Amycolatopsis sp. NBC_01480: one gene and its partner. The protein of the gene in region 1 interacts with the protein of each later gene in a pairwise test. Links are inferred from orthologs where the notes say so. Each region holds a gene or a part of one and is shown on either strand. Other genes may lie near its edges. The genes, in order: rlmN and ftsZ.

What was found.
Region 2: the proteins of rlmN (region 1) and ftsZ interact in binary tests that used the Escherichia coli proteins (3 or more experiments, as listed by UniProt). The link is inferred for Amycolatopsis sp. NBC_01480 from one-to-one orthologs.

The regions. Positions count from the first base shown.
Region 1 is NZ_CP109442.1:5,764,089-5,771,549, forward strand. What follows is about bases 2,423-5,258. They hold rlmN (23S rRNA (adenine(2503)-C(2))-methyltransferase RlmN), read left to right. Parts: upstream 2,423-3,205; coding sequence 3,206-4,312; downstream 4,313-5,258. Other genes in these bases: OG371_RS27620 (hypothetical protein), read left to right, coding at 2,423-3,120; OG371_RS27630 (hypothetical protein), read left to right, coding at 4,343-4,618. Also shown: OG371_RS27605 (quinone oxidoreductase family protein), read right to left, coding at 280-1,221; OG371_RS27610 (nitroreductase family protein), read right to left, coding at 1,414-1,689; OG371_RS27615 (hypothetical protein), read right to left, coding at 1,653-1,985; more of OG371_RS27620, read left to right, coding at 2,371-2,422; OG371_RS27635 (AAA family ATPase), read right to left, coding at 6,180-7,461.
Region 2 is NZ_CP109442.1:9,853,328-9,860,949, reverse strand. The notes cover bases 2,776-5,772. They hold ftsZ (cell division protein FtsZ), read left to right. Parts: upstream 2,776-3,621; coding sequence 3,622-4,923; downstream 4,924-5,772. Other genes in these bases: pgeF (peptidoglycan editing factor PgeF), read left to right, coding at 5,043-5,750; OG371_RS45980 (anti-sigma factor), read left to right, coding at 2,776-3,336. Also shown: OG371_RS45995 (NAD(P)/FAD-dependent oxidoreductase), read left to right, coding at 1-1,228; OG371_RS45990 (DUF1365 domain-containing protein), read left to right, coding at 1,225-1,944; ECF RNA polymerase sigma factor SigK, read left to right, coding at 1,964-2,575; more of OG371_RS45980, read left to right, coding at 2,572-2,775; OG371_RS45965 (YggS family pyridoxal phosphate-dependent enzyme), read left to right, coding at 5,833-6,564; OG371_RS45960 (cell division protein SepF), read left to right, coding at 6,645-7,238; OG371_RS45955 (YggT family protein), read left to right, coding at 7,353-7,622. UniProt on the Escherichia coli protein: Essential cell division protein that forms a contractile ring structure (Z ring) at the future cell division site. The regulation of the ring assembly controls the timing and the location of cell division.

The DNA of each region.
Region 1 (7,461 bases):
ATGGACAGCGTGGCAACAGCAGGCAAGTACCCCGCGGAACTGAAGGAACGTGCCGTGGAGACGGTGCGTCAGCTGGAGAAAGAGCTAGGCCCAGGCCGCGGAGCGATCGCTCGTGTGGCGTCTTGGTCGGGGAGGAACCCCGAGTCCCTGCGGTACTGAAATCCTGAAGCTGGCCTCGGCTTTTTTCGCACGGGAAATGGATCCTTGACCACCACGATGAGGTTTCTCAGTAGCGTCTTTGGTGATCCAAGAAACAGGCCCTGGTCGCGCTGGGCGATGTCAGTGAGGAAGCAGCACGACTTTGCCGAACGGCGTTGCGCGCTCCACTCGCCGAAGTGCGGTGGCCGCATCGGAGAGAGGGAAGCTTTCATCGAGCACGGGAGACAGGTCGCCCTCGACCGACAGTGTCATGACTCGATCCCACGACCGCCGGAGATCCTTTGGCGACAACGAGTTGAGGCTGAACGTGAAGAATGTCACCGACTTGTGGAACTCACGCAGTAACGGGGCGAATGGTTCAGGCCCCGGACTGCCGCCGACACCGCCAATGAGGATGTATCGCCCGTTGGGACGCGGCAGTTCCAGGTATTCGGGCAACTGCGGGCCTCCCACGGTGTCCACGATGAGGTCGTACGTCTCATCGGGAAGACCAGCGCCGGTGCGGTCGAACACCTTGGCCGCCCCGAGCGCACGCAGGCGTTCTCCTCGCTCACGAGACGACGTGACCACTGTGACCTCGGCCCCGCGGGCGCGCGCGATCTGTGTTGCCAGCACGCCGATTCCGCCACCGGCGCCGCGGACGAGTGCCCGATCGCCGGCGACGACCCCGGTCCGGTGCAGCGCCCCTTCGGCAACCAGCGCATTCACCCCCAGAGCGACCAGATCGACCGGATCGGCACCGCTTGGCGTGGGTAGCAGCCGGTCGGCGCCGGCGACGATCTGCTCGGCGTAACCACCGAAGGCGGCCAACGCCAGCGCTTCGGTCCCGATCAGGTCTTCAGACACATCCCGGCCGACCGCACGCACGCGGCCCACGACCTCCAGTCCGGGCACTGCGCCAGTGCCGGGAAAGCGCACATAACCACCCCGCACCGCCATGACGTCCACGTAACCGACGCCGATCGCCTTGACGTCGACCAGCGCCTGGCCCGGTCCTGGAACCGGCTCCGGCAGGTCGATCAGGGCGAGTTCGCGTGACTCCTTGACGATTATCGCCTTCACCGCAACCTCCTCGTGGTGAGATCGAACGCTGGCAAGGTGGACTCGCACGAGTGACCGGAACCGGCGAGGCATCGGCCGCGGATACCGGGCGGCCCATCCACCGCGGCGGGCAGTGACAGCCCCGGCCAGGTGGTACGCCTGCACCCCGAGTCGACCATCATCGACTGCTGACCAGTCCCCGTGGACGTCCGGTCAGCGGTGGAATCGCGTTGTCTCCTCCATCGGTTCGCGGCCGACGGCGACCGCGTTGATCGTCGCCGCCGGGTCGGCGTATCCGAACGAGATGCCGAACAACAGCTTCCCTCCGGTCACGCCGAGCGTCTCGCGCACCGTGTCGGCATAGAAACTCAGCAGCGCTTGGGGACAACTGGCCACCCCGTAAGCGGCCATGGCCAGCAGCAGTGTCTGCGCGTACATGCCGACATCGGCCGTCAGCCGCGGATCGCCCGATTCCGGTGCATACAGCAGAGCAACGTGGGGCGCGTCGTAGAAGCCGAGGCTTTTGGCGTCTGGAACAGCACTGCGGCGAGCCGAGCGGCCGGAATCCGGGACGCCCAGCTGAGCTGGATGTCGACGTCGGTCAACGAGCGTCGTGCGTCGACCACGACCCTGATCGTGCCGCTGGGGTCCCGGGCTTCGTATTCGGCCGCGGGCTCTACTCGCTGCCCACCGGGTTGCAGCAGTTCCTTCAGCTGCGCATTCGCGGTGGCAACGTCAGGCACGTCGAGCTGCGCGAGCACGACGTGGTCAAGATTGAACGTCAACGGTCCTCCCCTTGCGGCCATGGCTGGCTACACCGTCGCGAAGACCCTACAGGCGGTTGGTTTCTTTCGCCCGGGTTCACCGGAAAGAGTGACTTGAGGAACTACGGTGTCTGCGGCAGCGTCAGGCATCCCGTCATCGCCGAACCCGCGTGTCGGTGCCGCCTGCTCGGGCAAGCCCTGCCGACCCGGCTCGTCCAGACGTTGATCGAGAGTGGTCGCAGCGATTGGATGTGCCGATAACAGCTCTTATGTAAACCTGCGGTCCGGCTGCTGCAGACCATGCCATCGGTCTGTATAACGACGTGTACCTTCTGGGCGCACTAAGAATAACGGCTGACAAGGGCGAGTGATGAGCCACGCCGGAGAAGCTGGCAGGCTCCGACAGATGATCGACGTCCGTGACGGTTCAACCTCAGATCCCGACGACGCCCACGGGCAGATGTCCATAGCCGACTGGGAGCGGCGGCTGCAAGCTATGCCGGGGTTTCGCGCGTTCGTCTGGCAGCGGCAAGTGCACCGGGTTGCCTACGTCTTCCAAACCAACCTCGCCGAGTACCGGCACTTCATCGACACGCTGCAATGGCAGGGGAGGCGCCCGCCGACCAGAGATGTCGCCAATGCCGACGTCCTCGACCAAGTGCTCGACGAGAGTCAACGGCTGTTACACAACGTACTCGCCGCAATGGCGACGCGCGTCGCGCAACTCCGCCGGTTCGTCAGGCATAACTTCGATGCTGGCTCCCCGATCGCCATCGAATACGACGAACGAGTCGCCGCGTTGTTCGCCAGCGACGTCACGGCAGCCTTCCTGCAGAAGATGCGCAACGAACTCGCACATGCTCAGTTGCCGATCGTCTCGAGCACGGAGACCATTCGCGCTGGTTCGACCACCGTCGCGATCGTGCTACCGTGCGACGCCTTGCTGGACTGGACCGATCGGAACAGCAAGATCACCACCTGGCTGGCCCGGCATCCGGGCGGCGTGGTCGACATCGGCGAAGTCCTCGATGGCTATGCGCGCCGGGCCGGCAATCTCGACGATTGGCTGCAGCAGCGCATCGGGATCGAGTACCGCGGCGAAATCGACCAGTTCGCGGCTGCCGAAGATGCCTTCTTCCGGTCGCGTGGGCTTTGAGGGCTGCGCAGGGTCGTGACCTGACATACACCCGGCCGGGGCGGTCCGGGCGATGCCAGGGGGCGCGTGGGAGACTGGTCAGGTTATGACTGCCCTCCCCCTCGTCTTCGACGCCCCCAAGCGCGGCCTGCCGCCGCGCCACCTCGCCGACCTTTCGGTGGCCGACCGCGCCGCCGCGGTGGCCGAGCTGGGGGAGAAGCCGTTCCGCGCGAAGCAGCTGTCGAACCACTACTTCTCGCGCTTGACGGTCGACCCGGCGGAGATGACAGACATCCCGGCGGCTTCCCGTGAGCGCTTGGTCGCCGACCTGATGCCGACGCTGCTGACGGAGGTCCGCGCGCTGGAGGCCGACAAGGGCGCGACCCGCAAGACGCTGTGGCGTGCGCACGACGGCACGTTGCTGGAGAGCGTCCTGATGCGCTACCCGGACCGCGCGACGCTGTGCATCTCGAGCCAGGCCGGCTGCGGCATGGCGTGCCCCTTCTGCGCGACCGGCCAGGGCGGCTTGGACCGCAACCTGTCGACGGCGGAGATCGTGGACCAGGTCCGCTCGGCGGCGGCGGTCATGCGCGACGGCAAGATGGCCGGCGGTCCCGGGCGGCTGTCGAACATCGTCTTTATGGGTATGGGTGAACCTTTAGCGAACTTTGTCCGAGTTGTGAAGGCTGTTCGCCGCATTACCGACCCTGCACCAGGGGGTCTGGGGATCGGGCAGCGTTCTGTCACGGTGTCGACCGTGGGCCTGGCGCCGGCGATCCGCAAGCTGGCGGACGAGAAGATGCAGGTCCGCCTCGCCGTGTCGCTGCACACGCCGGACGACGAACTGCGGGACACGCTCGTGCCGGTGAACGAGCGCTGGTCGGTCGACGAGGTGCTGTCAGCCGCGCGGTACTACGCCGACACCTCCGGTCGCCGGGTCTCGATCGAGTACGCGCTGATCCGGGACATCAACGACCAGCCGTGGCGGGCGGAGCTGCTCGCGAAGCGGTTGCGCAAGCACCTGGGCCAGCTGGTCCACGTGAACGTGATTCCGTTGAACCCGACCCCGGGTAGCAAGTGGGACGCGTCGCCGAAGCCGGTCGAGCGCGAGTTCGTCCGCTTGGTGAACGCCGGCGGTGTCGCGTGCACGGTGCGGGACACCCGTGGCCAGGACATCGCCGCAGCCTGTGGCCAGCTGGCTGCTGAAGGCTGAGTTGTTCGTTTCGATGATGGAGAGTTTGTCGTGATGTATGCCCCCAGCCTGTTGGATCCGGCTGCGGACGAGCTTCGACTCGCGGACGTGGTCGGCCGTGGTGCCACCGAAGTGGCGCGCGAGGCGCGGACGTTGCTGGGTGAGCGGTTCAGCTCGGTGACGTTCATGTACGTCCTGATGCGCGCCTTCGAGGTCGAGTACACGGCCGCGTGTGACGCATCGCGATGGCACGAGTTCCACGGCGGTCCACGTGCCCTGTCCGATGCTGATCTGGAGAAGCTGCTGGCCCCCTGGCTGGCTCGCTAGCGATCTTGGCGCCGCGTCTTGGGTGAGATTGCAAGCGGCCTCAAACTGCTGCCGTCCAGTCCACCATCGGCCCCGATTGCCGCTGCTCGTGCATAGATCCTCCGACGGTGGGGCGCGTTCGCCTTTCTGTCGTTCGACAAGATGCGCTGTCCGCGAACGGCCGCGACTCCAAATCCGCCGGAAATGACTGCGCAGGTCGCGGCGACTACCCAAGCCCAGGTCGCATGCACGGTCAGCCCTAGGAAGAGCTGCATGAATGCGACGACGCCGTAAGTGATGGCGAGCGCGCGCCAAGTGGCGTGGTACGCCATCAGGCGACCCTCGATGCAGACATGAGCACTACATCGTCTCGATCGGCCGCGCGGTTACACCTCATCGCCGGTTGAGGCGGCTTCGGCGAGTCATGCGTGCAATGCCGCTGACGTGTGCCCATCCTGGTGCAGTGGTTGCTGCAAGCTTCGAGGAAAAGACCTATGAGATCGCGTACAACGCGGAGCTTGCGGCCGGGTCGGGCGGCGACCGGCTAGTCTTCGCGCCCGGGCAGGTACTGGAAAAGTTGACTGGTTTCGATGCTGCTGCAGATCCTGACCCGGAGCACCTGATTTGGACGGTGCTCGGGGTACCTCGACCTCGCGGCCTCTCGCTCTTGCCGTCACACTGGGTGAACTCACGCTCTGGAATGCCAAAATCTGCGGATCTGCCACGAATTCCTAAAAGCCTGATCCTGCAATTCAAACGACCAGAGTACCTCTATGGATCGCGAGCAGCGCAGCGGCGACTATGGCACGGTCCATACTACCGATTCGTGCGCAGTAGAGAACAACACGAAGTACTTAAGAGGCTAGAGAAGAACCTAGTGGGCGCAGCCGTTGTCCGATACGCTGCGCCTGCCTTCCATACCCTCGGCGAGCTAGAGATCGCCCAGATGCAAAAAGCCATTATCTCTCGATCTGGCTACGTAGCGCCTAGCGTCTTCGGTCGCCATCAAGTGTGGACATATAACAAGGCGGGCACGCATGGCCGTGGAAACCCCGCCGGGCGCACTCGGTCCGTTGAGTCGTTCGACCAGTTATTCGCATCATTGCTAGGCGTATCAGGTCGCAAAGGAGAGGTCGTCAGGTATGACGGATTGGCCGAGCACCTAGCTGTCCTAGCTGATGCCTGTCGACCACGAGCTCCACGGTTGCGTCGCGTTGTCGACGAATGGGCGAGAAGCTTAAGAAGAGCTCCAGTGCCTCGCAGTCTAATACCGCCACTGGCTGACTACGCAACCATTCAGACGCTGGTTGCATGGCAAGGTGCAGCTTGGTGGATTGTCGATCGCCGCAATGATATCTGACCGTGCGCCGGCAACGGCGAGGCCACGGCATTGACAGGCAGTGTGCGCCATTGGCCGCGGCGGGTAGCCGCAAGGAGCGTGTCCCTAGATCGCGTGCGTGGTCACCGCGAGGTAGGCCTGGATGGTGACAATTAACCCGTAGGGGATGGCGAGTGTGCACCAAGTGAGATGGCTTGACGGTAGGCAATTCGTGAGTTTAGCCAAAGTTGCCTATTGCTCGATCTACCGGCCTGTTGCCAGCAGTTTAAGGAACACGATGACATCTTCGCAGATTGCTTCGGATGGAAGCCTCTTTGCTACTTCGATTGCGTTCACGCCAAGTCCGGATAGAATTTCCTTCGCGTGAATATTCATCAATGTCTGAGGGGCATTTTGATTGATAAAAGTTGCCCCAATGGCGATACCATGCTGATCTCGCAAGAATTCTGCGACTTCGTTCTCGGTCCTTCCTGAGCATTCAGCGAGGGTGGGTGGCCACAGTAAATAGGCTTCAATGTAGCGACGACGCCATTTGCGCGAGTAAAAATCGCCGTTGTCGGGGAAATTGTGGTCCTGTAGGTCTTGGTCTACGGACTTGATGGGCTCATCGTCTCTGTCGCGTAAGCTGACAGCGACTATGCCCGGAATATCTTCGTTGAGTGCTCGCCACAGGGCTTTACGTTCCTTGTGGGAGGTTGTGGTTCGCCACTCTATCCAACTGTCAGGCCACGGCATACCTGCCGTCTCCGCGAGGCTTTTAAGAATGGGTACGTCCGTCGTGCCTTCGACAAAAAGAACATGCTTAGAGTTGCGGATTTGATCAATACGTGGAGCATAGCCGGATCCGAGGCCTTCGAGTAGGCCCACCTTCTGATGCTCTTCGACAAGATATCGCGTGGAACCGCCTGGTTTTATCTCAAGTATTCTGGCGGGGGCCGCATTGCGCAGAATCTCGCTTGAGTGAGTTGCCAAAAGGACCTGTTTTCCGACATTTGATGCTAGATCAGTCAATCGATCCAGTAACTCTTTTTGCAGGGTTGGGTGCAGGTGTGCGTCCGGCTCGTCGAATAGTAGGACATCTGCTTCGGGTGATGTGGCGAGAGTGTAAACGCTCAGCCATTGCAGAAATCCGCTTCCCTCCACCATTAGGTCGCGGAGGTTGTAGCCATGATGACGCTTGAACTGGTAGCCGTCTACTGTGCCTCTATCGACTAGAACCTCAATATACGAGTGGTACTCCTCTCGAAAATCCTTCACTTGGAGTTCCGTTTGAAATACGCTGCGGAGAGTGTGCAGCAGAAGTTCCCAGGGATCTTCCTCGCGAAGTCGTTTTAGATCTGAATCGCTGATCTTCGTCCGACGCTTTCCTGGTGCAGTCAGTGGACGTTCAAGCAGTTCGGCGCGCTTCCTGAGATTTGCTTGATGCATATCTAGAAGAAGATTCCGCAATACCGCCCCGGCGAGGCCTTCACCAATGCGACGCCTTCTGATGGCGCCGTTGGTCCGCTCCTCTCGTGAGGTTATC
Region 2 (7,622 bases), 4.1 Mb from region 1 along the record:
CGTGGCCGGCCTCACCGCCGCCTACCTGCTGCAGCGCCGCCACGAGGTCCTGCTGTTCGAAGCGGACGACCGGCTCGGCGGGCACGCGCACACCCACGACGTGCCGAGCGCGCACGGCGGCACGATCGGGGTGGACTCCGGCTTCATCGTCCACAACGAGCACACCTATCCCACGCTGCTGCGGCTGTTCGGCGAGCTGGGCGTGCGGACGCAGGAGACCGAGATGTCGATGAGCATCCGCTGCGACGGCTGCGGCCTGCAGTACGCCGGCGCGAAGGGCCTGCGCGGCCTGTTCGCCCAGCGGCGCAACGTCGCCGACCCGCGGTACCTGCGGATGCTCGTCGAGGTCAAGCGCTTCCACCGGCACGCGGCGCGGCTGCTGTCGCGGCCGGACGTCGGTGACGTCACGCTGGGCGCGTTCCTGGCCATCGGCGGCTACCCGGCCTACTTCGTCGACCACTTCGTGCTGCCGCTGGTGTCCACGGTCTGGTCCGCCGACCGGATGGACACGCTGCAGTACCCGGCCCGCTACCTGTTCGAGTTCCTGCGCAACCACGGCCTGCTCTCGGTGAAGAACTCCCCGACCTGGCGCACGGTCGTCGGCGGCTCGCGCGAGTACGTCGAGCTGGCGGCCAAGCAGCTGACCGCCGTGCACCTGTCCACGCCGGTGCGCTCGGTGACCAGGACCGCCCGCGGCGTCGAGATCCGCGACGACGCCGACACGCCGCACCGCGTCGACCACGTGGTCATCGCGACGCACGCCGACCAGGCGCTGCGGCTGCTGGGCCAGCCGACCCCGGCGGAGCAGGACGTGCTCGGCGCGTTCCGCTACTCCCGCAACGAGGCCTGGCTGCACACCGACACCAGCGTGCTGCCTTCCGTCGCGGCCGCGCGGGCCGGCTGGAACTACCGCACGCCGGTGTGCGGCGCGGACAGCGACGCCGTGCAGATCAGCTACGACATGAACCGGCTCATGCGCCTCGACGAGCCCGAGGGCTACGTCGTCACGCTGAACCCGCACGCCGCACCGTCGGCCGGCTCGGTGGTCGCGAAGATGGACTACGAGCACCCGGTATACACGCCGGAATCCGTTGCCGCGCAACGCAAACTGGTCACCCTGAACGACGGGGTGGTCGCCTTCGCCGGCGCCTACCACGGCTGGGGCTTCCACGAGGACGGCTGCTCGTCCGGGCTGCGGGCCGCGGAGAGCTTCGGGGTGACCTGGTGACCACAGTCCTGCACAACACCAATCTTTACGACGCCACGGTCGGGCACGTCCGGACCGCGGACCCGCCCCACGCCTTCGCGCACCGGATGTACTTGTGGCACACCGATCTCGACCGGCTCCCGCGGCTGCCGTGGTGGCTCCGGCCGTTCGCCCGGTTCGACGCCCGCGACCACTTCGCGCCGGGCGACAGCGGGACCATCCGGTCCAAATTGGACGACTGGCTCGCGCGGCGCGGCGTGGACCTGCGCGGCGGTCCGGTCACCATGCTGGCCTCCGCGCGCGTGCTGGGCTACGTGTTCAACCCGATCACCGTCTACTGGTGCCACATCCCGGACGGCGCGCTCGAGTGCGTGGTCGCCGAGGTGCACAACACCTACGGCGGCCGCCACGCCTACCTGCTGCGCCCCGGCGCCGACGGCCGGTCCACTGTGGACAAGGAGTTCTACGTGTCCCCGTTCCAGCAGCTGGACGGCCAGTACCGGATGCGCCTGCCGCGCCCGGAAGCGCTGCTCGACCTGACCGTGGCGCTGCATCGGGGCGAAACGACACCTTTGGTCGCTACGCTGCGAGGGGTTCGGCGGCCTGTGGACGCCCGCTCGCTCGCGCGGGTGGTGCTCGGCCGGCCGCTGCAACCGCAGCGGGTTTCGGCTCTGATCCGCCGGCACGGCATCACGCTGTGGCGGCGCAAGGCGGCGATCGCCGCCCGGACCCCGTAGAACTCCGGAGGACAGCTGAATGGATGAGACCGCCCGCCCGCGCCGGGTGGCCGCCGTGCCCCCGGCGTCCGGCGAAGCTCCGGCACCCACGCCCGAGGAGCTGATGGGCCGCGTCGCCAAGGGCGACGAGCGCGCGTTCGAGCTGCTCTACGCACAGCTGTCCGGCCCGGTTTACGGCCTGGTCCGGCGGATCGTGCGCGATCCCGCGCAGTCCGAGGAGGTGACCCAGGAGGTCCTGATCGAGCTGTGGAAGACGGCCACCCGCTACAACGCGGACAAGGGCAGCGCGCTGAACTGGGCGATGACCCTGGCGCACCGCCGGGCCGTCGACCGGGTGCGCTCGGCCCGGGCGAGCACCGAACGCGAGCAGAAGGCGACCTTCGAAGCGGCCAGGGAGCGCCCGTTCGACGAGGTGGCCGAGTCAGCCACCGCGAGCCTGGAGCGCTCGCAGGTGCGGCGATGCCTGAAATTCCTCACCGAGCTGCAGCGCGAGTCCGTGCTGCTGGCCTACTACCAGGGCTACACCTACCGCGAGGTCGCCGACGTGCTGGCGGCGCCGCAGGGGACGATCAAGACGAGGATGCGCGACGGGCTGATCCGGCTGCGCGACTGCCTGGGGGGGACGGCATGACCACGCCGGACTTGCACATGTTGACCGGGGCGTACGCGCTCGACGCTCTGTCGGATGTCGAGCGCGCGCAGTTCCGCCGTCACCTCGTGCAGTGCGAGGCCTGCGCGCAGGAGGTCCGCGAGCTGCTGGCGACCGCGGGACGGCTCGGCGCGGCGATGGCCGAGGAGCCGCCGCCCGAGATGAAGGACCGCGTGCTCGCCGCCATGCGCACCACGCGCCAGCTCCCGCCCGCCACCGCGCCGGAGCCGGCCGGGAAGCCGCGGGCCCACCGCCGCTGGGCGCTGGGCATCGCCGCGGCCGCCGCGGTCGTCGGCCTCGCCCTCGCCGGGGTGTTCGGCGGGATCGCGCTGCACACCCAGGACCGGCTGACCACCGCCCAGGAACAGCTCGGCCAGGTCCGCGACCGCTATCAGCCGGTGTCTCAGCTGCTGGCCGCGCCGGACGTGAAGACCGCGCACACGGCCGCGTCCGGGGGTGGCGGCGGGACCGTGCTGGTCTCGAAGCAGCTCGACCGCATGCTGTTCCTGGACGACGGCCTGCCGCCGTACCCCGCGGGGCACGTCTACCAGGCCTGGCTGATGGGCCCGGGGATCGCGCCGCGCCCGGTCGGCCTGCTGCCCGGCGGGCCGGACGGCTCGCTCGTCGTGGCCGACGGGCTCGGCCGCGCCGAGCAGGTCGGGATCAGCGTCGAGCAGGCCGGCGGCTCGCCCACCGGGAAGCCCTCGTCCGACGTCGTCCTGGTGCTGCCGATGCCGGTGTGAGAACCCGCTCGTGAGTGCCTATGACGGTTAGAACCGTCATAGGCACTCACGAGCTTTTTCGGCCACGCGCGCTGCGCTGACGGGGCCTCTGCTCTTGCGCCCGCGTTCGTGTTGTGGCAAAACACCTTTGCCGCACACGGCGTGGCTACTGGATTCGAGCCAGCCCGGTGCCTACCGTCCTGCTCTAACGCCGGTGGTTGACATAACTCTGATTCTCGAGTTGAGGGTGAGGGTTGCGGCTCCGGCGGGCAGCACGAGCACATCACGATCAGGAAGGCGGACCCGATGACGCCCCCGCACAACTACCTTGCGGTGATCAAGGTCGTCGGCATCGGCGGCGGCGGCGTGAACGCCGTGAACCGGATGATCGAGGTCGGCCTCAAGGGTGTCGAGTTCATCGCGGTGAACACCGACGCGCAGGCACTGCTCATGTCCGACGCCGATGTCAAGCTCGACATCGGCCGCGAACTCACCCGTGGCCTCGGCGCCGGCGCCGCGCCCGAAGTGGGCCAGAAGGCCGCGGAGGACCACCGCGAAGAGATCGAAGAGGTCATCAAGGGCGCCGACATGGTGTTCGTGACGGCCGGCGAGGGCGGTGGCACCGGAACCGGCGGCGCCCCCGTGGTCGCGCAGATCGCCCGCAAGCTGGGCGCGCTGACCATAGGCGTCGTCACCCGCCCGTTCACCTTCGAGGGCAAGCGCCGCGGCAAGCAGGCCGAGGACGGCATCCAGCAGCTGCGCAACGAGTGCGACACGCTGATCGTGATCCCGAACGACCGGCTGCTGCAGCTCGGCGACATCGGCGTGTCCCTGATGGACGCGTTCCGCTCGGCCGACGAGGTGCTGCTCTCCGGTGTCCAGGGCATCACCGACCTGATCACCACCCCGGGCCTGATCAACCTGGACTTCGCCGACGTGAAGAGCGTGATGTCCGGCGCGGGCTCCGCGCTGATGGGCATCGGCTCGGCGCGCGGCGAGGGCCGCGCCATCCAGGCGGCGGAGAAGGCGATCAACTCGCCGCTGCTGGAGGCGTCCATGGACGGCGCCCACGGCGCGCTGCTGTCCATCGCGGGCGGCTCCGACCTCGGCCTGTTCGAGATCAACGAGGCCGCCTCGCTGGTGCAGGAGTCCGCGCACCCGGACGCGAACATCATCTTCGGCACGATCATCGACGACTCGCTCGGCGACGAGGTTCGGGTCACCGTGATCGCGGCCGGCTTCGACGCGGGCGCGCCGACGCACAAGAAGCTCGACCCGCCTGCGTTCGGCTCGCGTTCGGCCGGCAGCACGGCCACCGCCACCTCCGGGCACGTGGGCAACGGGCAGCCGCCCGCGGCTCCGCCCGCGGGCGCCACCCCGGTGCCGCCCGCGAGCAGCTCCGGCTACCCGGTCGCGCCGCCGCGCACGCACCCGCCGCTCCCGCAGCCCGGCACCCCGCCGGGCGGCCTGCCCCAGCCGGGCGGCAGCTCGCGCGGCTACTCGCCGATCGGCTCCGGCAACGGCGGCAGCCTGCCCAGCCGCCCGGCCACGGTGCACGACGACCCCTCGGACGACGAGGTCGACGTGCCGCCGTTCATGCGCCGGTAGGCACCGTTTTCCCGCGGCGAAGGCCACCTCGGACCGATCGAGGTGGCCTTCGCCGCGTTCGCGACCCCTGGGCAGGAAACGACCCTGGGTCCAAGACGACGCAGTGGGAGGATGGCCGGGTGCGAGTACGACGAGTGGTCACGACCAGGGCGGGCGGCGCTTCCCGCCCGCCGTACGACAGCTTCAACCTCGGCGACCACGTCGGTGACGACGACGGGAACGTGTTCGCCAACCGCAAGCGGCTGGCCACCGAGCTGGGCCTGGCCGAAGACCGGCTGGCCTGGATGGAGCAGGTGCACGGCCGCACGGCGACGATCGTCGACGGCACCGAGACCGCCGCGGCCGAGGCGACCGACGCGCTGGTGACGGCCGAACCCGGCGTCGCGTTGGTTGTGCTGGTCGCCGACTGCGTGCCGGTCCTGCTGGCCGACGCCGAGGCCGGCGTCATCGCGGCGGTCCACGCCGGACGGGTCGGCGCGCGCGTGGGCGTGGTCCCCGCGGCGCTGGCGGCGATGCGCGAGCTGGGCGCCGAACCCGGCCGCACCGAGGCGCTGCTGGGCCCGGCCATCTGCGGCGACTGCTACGAGGTGCCCGCCGAGATGGCGGCGGACGTCGAGAAGCACGTGCCCGGCAGCGCGGCCAAGACCCGCAAGGGAACGCCGGGCCTCGACCTGCGCGCGGGGCTGTGGCGCCAGCTCGCCGAGCACGGTGTCGGCAAGATCGGCGTGGACCCGCGCTGCACCGCGGAGGACAAGACGCTGTTCAGCTACCGCCGCGACGGCACCACCGGCCGGATCGCGGGCATCACCTGGCTGGAGGCGGAGTGATCGCCCCTGGTCGTCGCCGTGGCGCCGCCGGCGAGCGGCCCGATCTTGCAGCGGGCACGCCGTCCCGGCGAGGGGGAGTCCGATGACCGACGACCGCCTCGGCGAACTCGCCGCCTCCCTCAAATCGGTCGAGGAGCGGATCGTCGCCGCCTGCGCGGCCGCCGGCCGGGCCCGCGACGAGGTGCGCCTGGTCGGCGTCACCAAGACCTTCCCGGCGGCCGACGCCGCCCTGCTCACCGACCTCGGCCTGACCCAGCTCGCGGAGAACCGCGACCAGGAGGCCGGGCCGAAGGCGGCTGAGGTGGCCCGGCTGCGTCCGGACGCGGCGCCGCGCTGGCACATGGTCGGCAGCCTCCAGCGCAACAAGGCCCGTTCCGTGGTCCGGTGGGCGGCGGAGGTCCAGTCGGTCGACTCCGCCCGGCTGGCGGACGCGCTCGGCCGGGCTGTCGGTAACGCACAGGAGGCGGGGGAGCGCGCCGAACCGCTCGGCGTGCTGATCCAGGTGAGCCTCGACGGCGACCCCGCGCGGGGCGGGACGCCGCTGGGCGACCTCGCCGCGCTCGCCGACCACATCGCCCGTGTGGGGGAGTTGCGACTGCGCGGGGTGATGGCTGTGGCCCCCCTCGGCGAGGACCCGGACCGCGCCTTCGCCCGCCTGGTCCAGGCATCCGGGCGGCTTCGGGAAGATCACCCGAATGCCGTAGAAGTCTCCGCCGGAATGAGCCATGATCTCGAACAGGCGATCACGCACGGCTCGACCTGTGTGCGTGTCGGAACCGCGCTGCTCGGCGGGCGCGGTTTAGCCTCGCCGTAGGGAGTCCGCGTGGCCGTCACGTTTCGTGTGCGGCCGGGTGGGGTAGCACGGTGCGGGAGCGGCTAGGGCTAGGGAGAGGCATGAGCGCGCTGCAGAAGCTGAAGGCCTACTTCGGGATGGTGCCCGCAGACGAAGACGGCTACGAGGTCGAGGACGAAGAGTACCGCCGTGGTTACGACGACGAGTACGACACCTACGACGAGCCGCCGGCCCGGTCCCGGTCACGGTACCGCGAGCCTGATGACACGTACGACGAGCCCGCGCCGCGGTCCCGGTCACGGTCGGTCACGGCCGAGCCGACCACGCACGGCGCGCTGGCCGTCGACCGCCAGCCCGAGCCGGTCGCCCGGCTGCGCCCGCTCTCGGAGCCGGTGCGGACGCCGGCGCGCGACGCGCTGAGCCGGATCAAGACGCTGCACATGACGAGCTACGTCGAGGCGCGCCAGATCGGCGAGCACTACCGCGAGGGCATCCCGGTGATCATCAACCTCACCGAGATGGAGAACGCGGACGCGAAGCGGCTCGTCGACTTCTCCGCGGGCCTGGCGTTCGCGCTGCGGGGCTCGATGGACAAGGTCACCAACAAGGTGTTCCTTCTCTCACCGCCGGACGTCGATGTGACGGCTGAGGACCGTCGGCGGATCGCCGAGGGCGGATTGTTCCTGCGCGGCTGATCAGCCCGGACCGCTGGGCGCAGCAGAACGTGATTTTGTCGACTCGATGGGATGTCGCGGCCGCTGGCTGCGGCTTCTCCGGAGGTCCCCCGCTAGAGTGGTCGCGTGAATGCTGTGTGGCTGGTGGTCTGGTACGTGCTGTTCGCCTTCTGGCTGCTCTTGACGGCGCGTATCGTGATCGAGCTTGTGCGCACCTTCGCGCGTGAGTGGCGTCCCGCCGGAGGGGTTGCGGTCACGCTCGAGACCATCTACACAGTGACCGACCCGCCGGTTCGTCTGTTCAGACGAATGATCCCGATGGTTCGGATCGGCGGGATGGGACTGGACTTATCGATTATGGTGCTGCTGTTGGTTGTGTTCTTCGCGATGCAACTGGCAACTCCC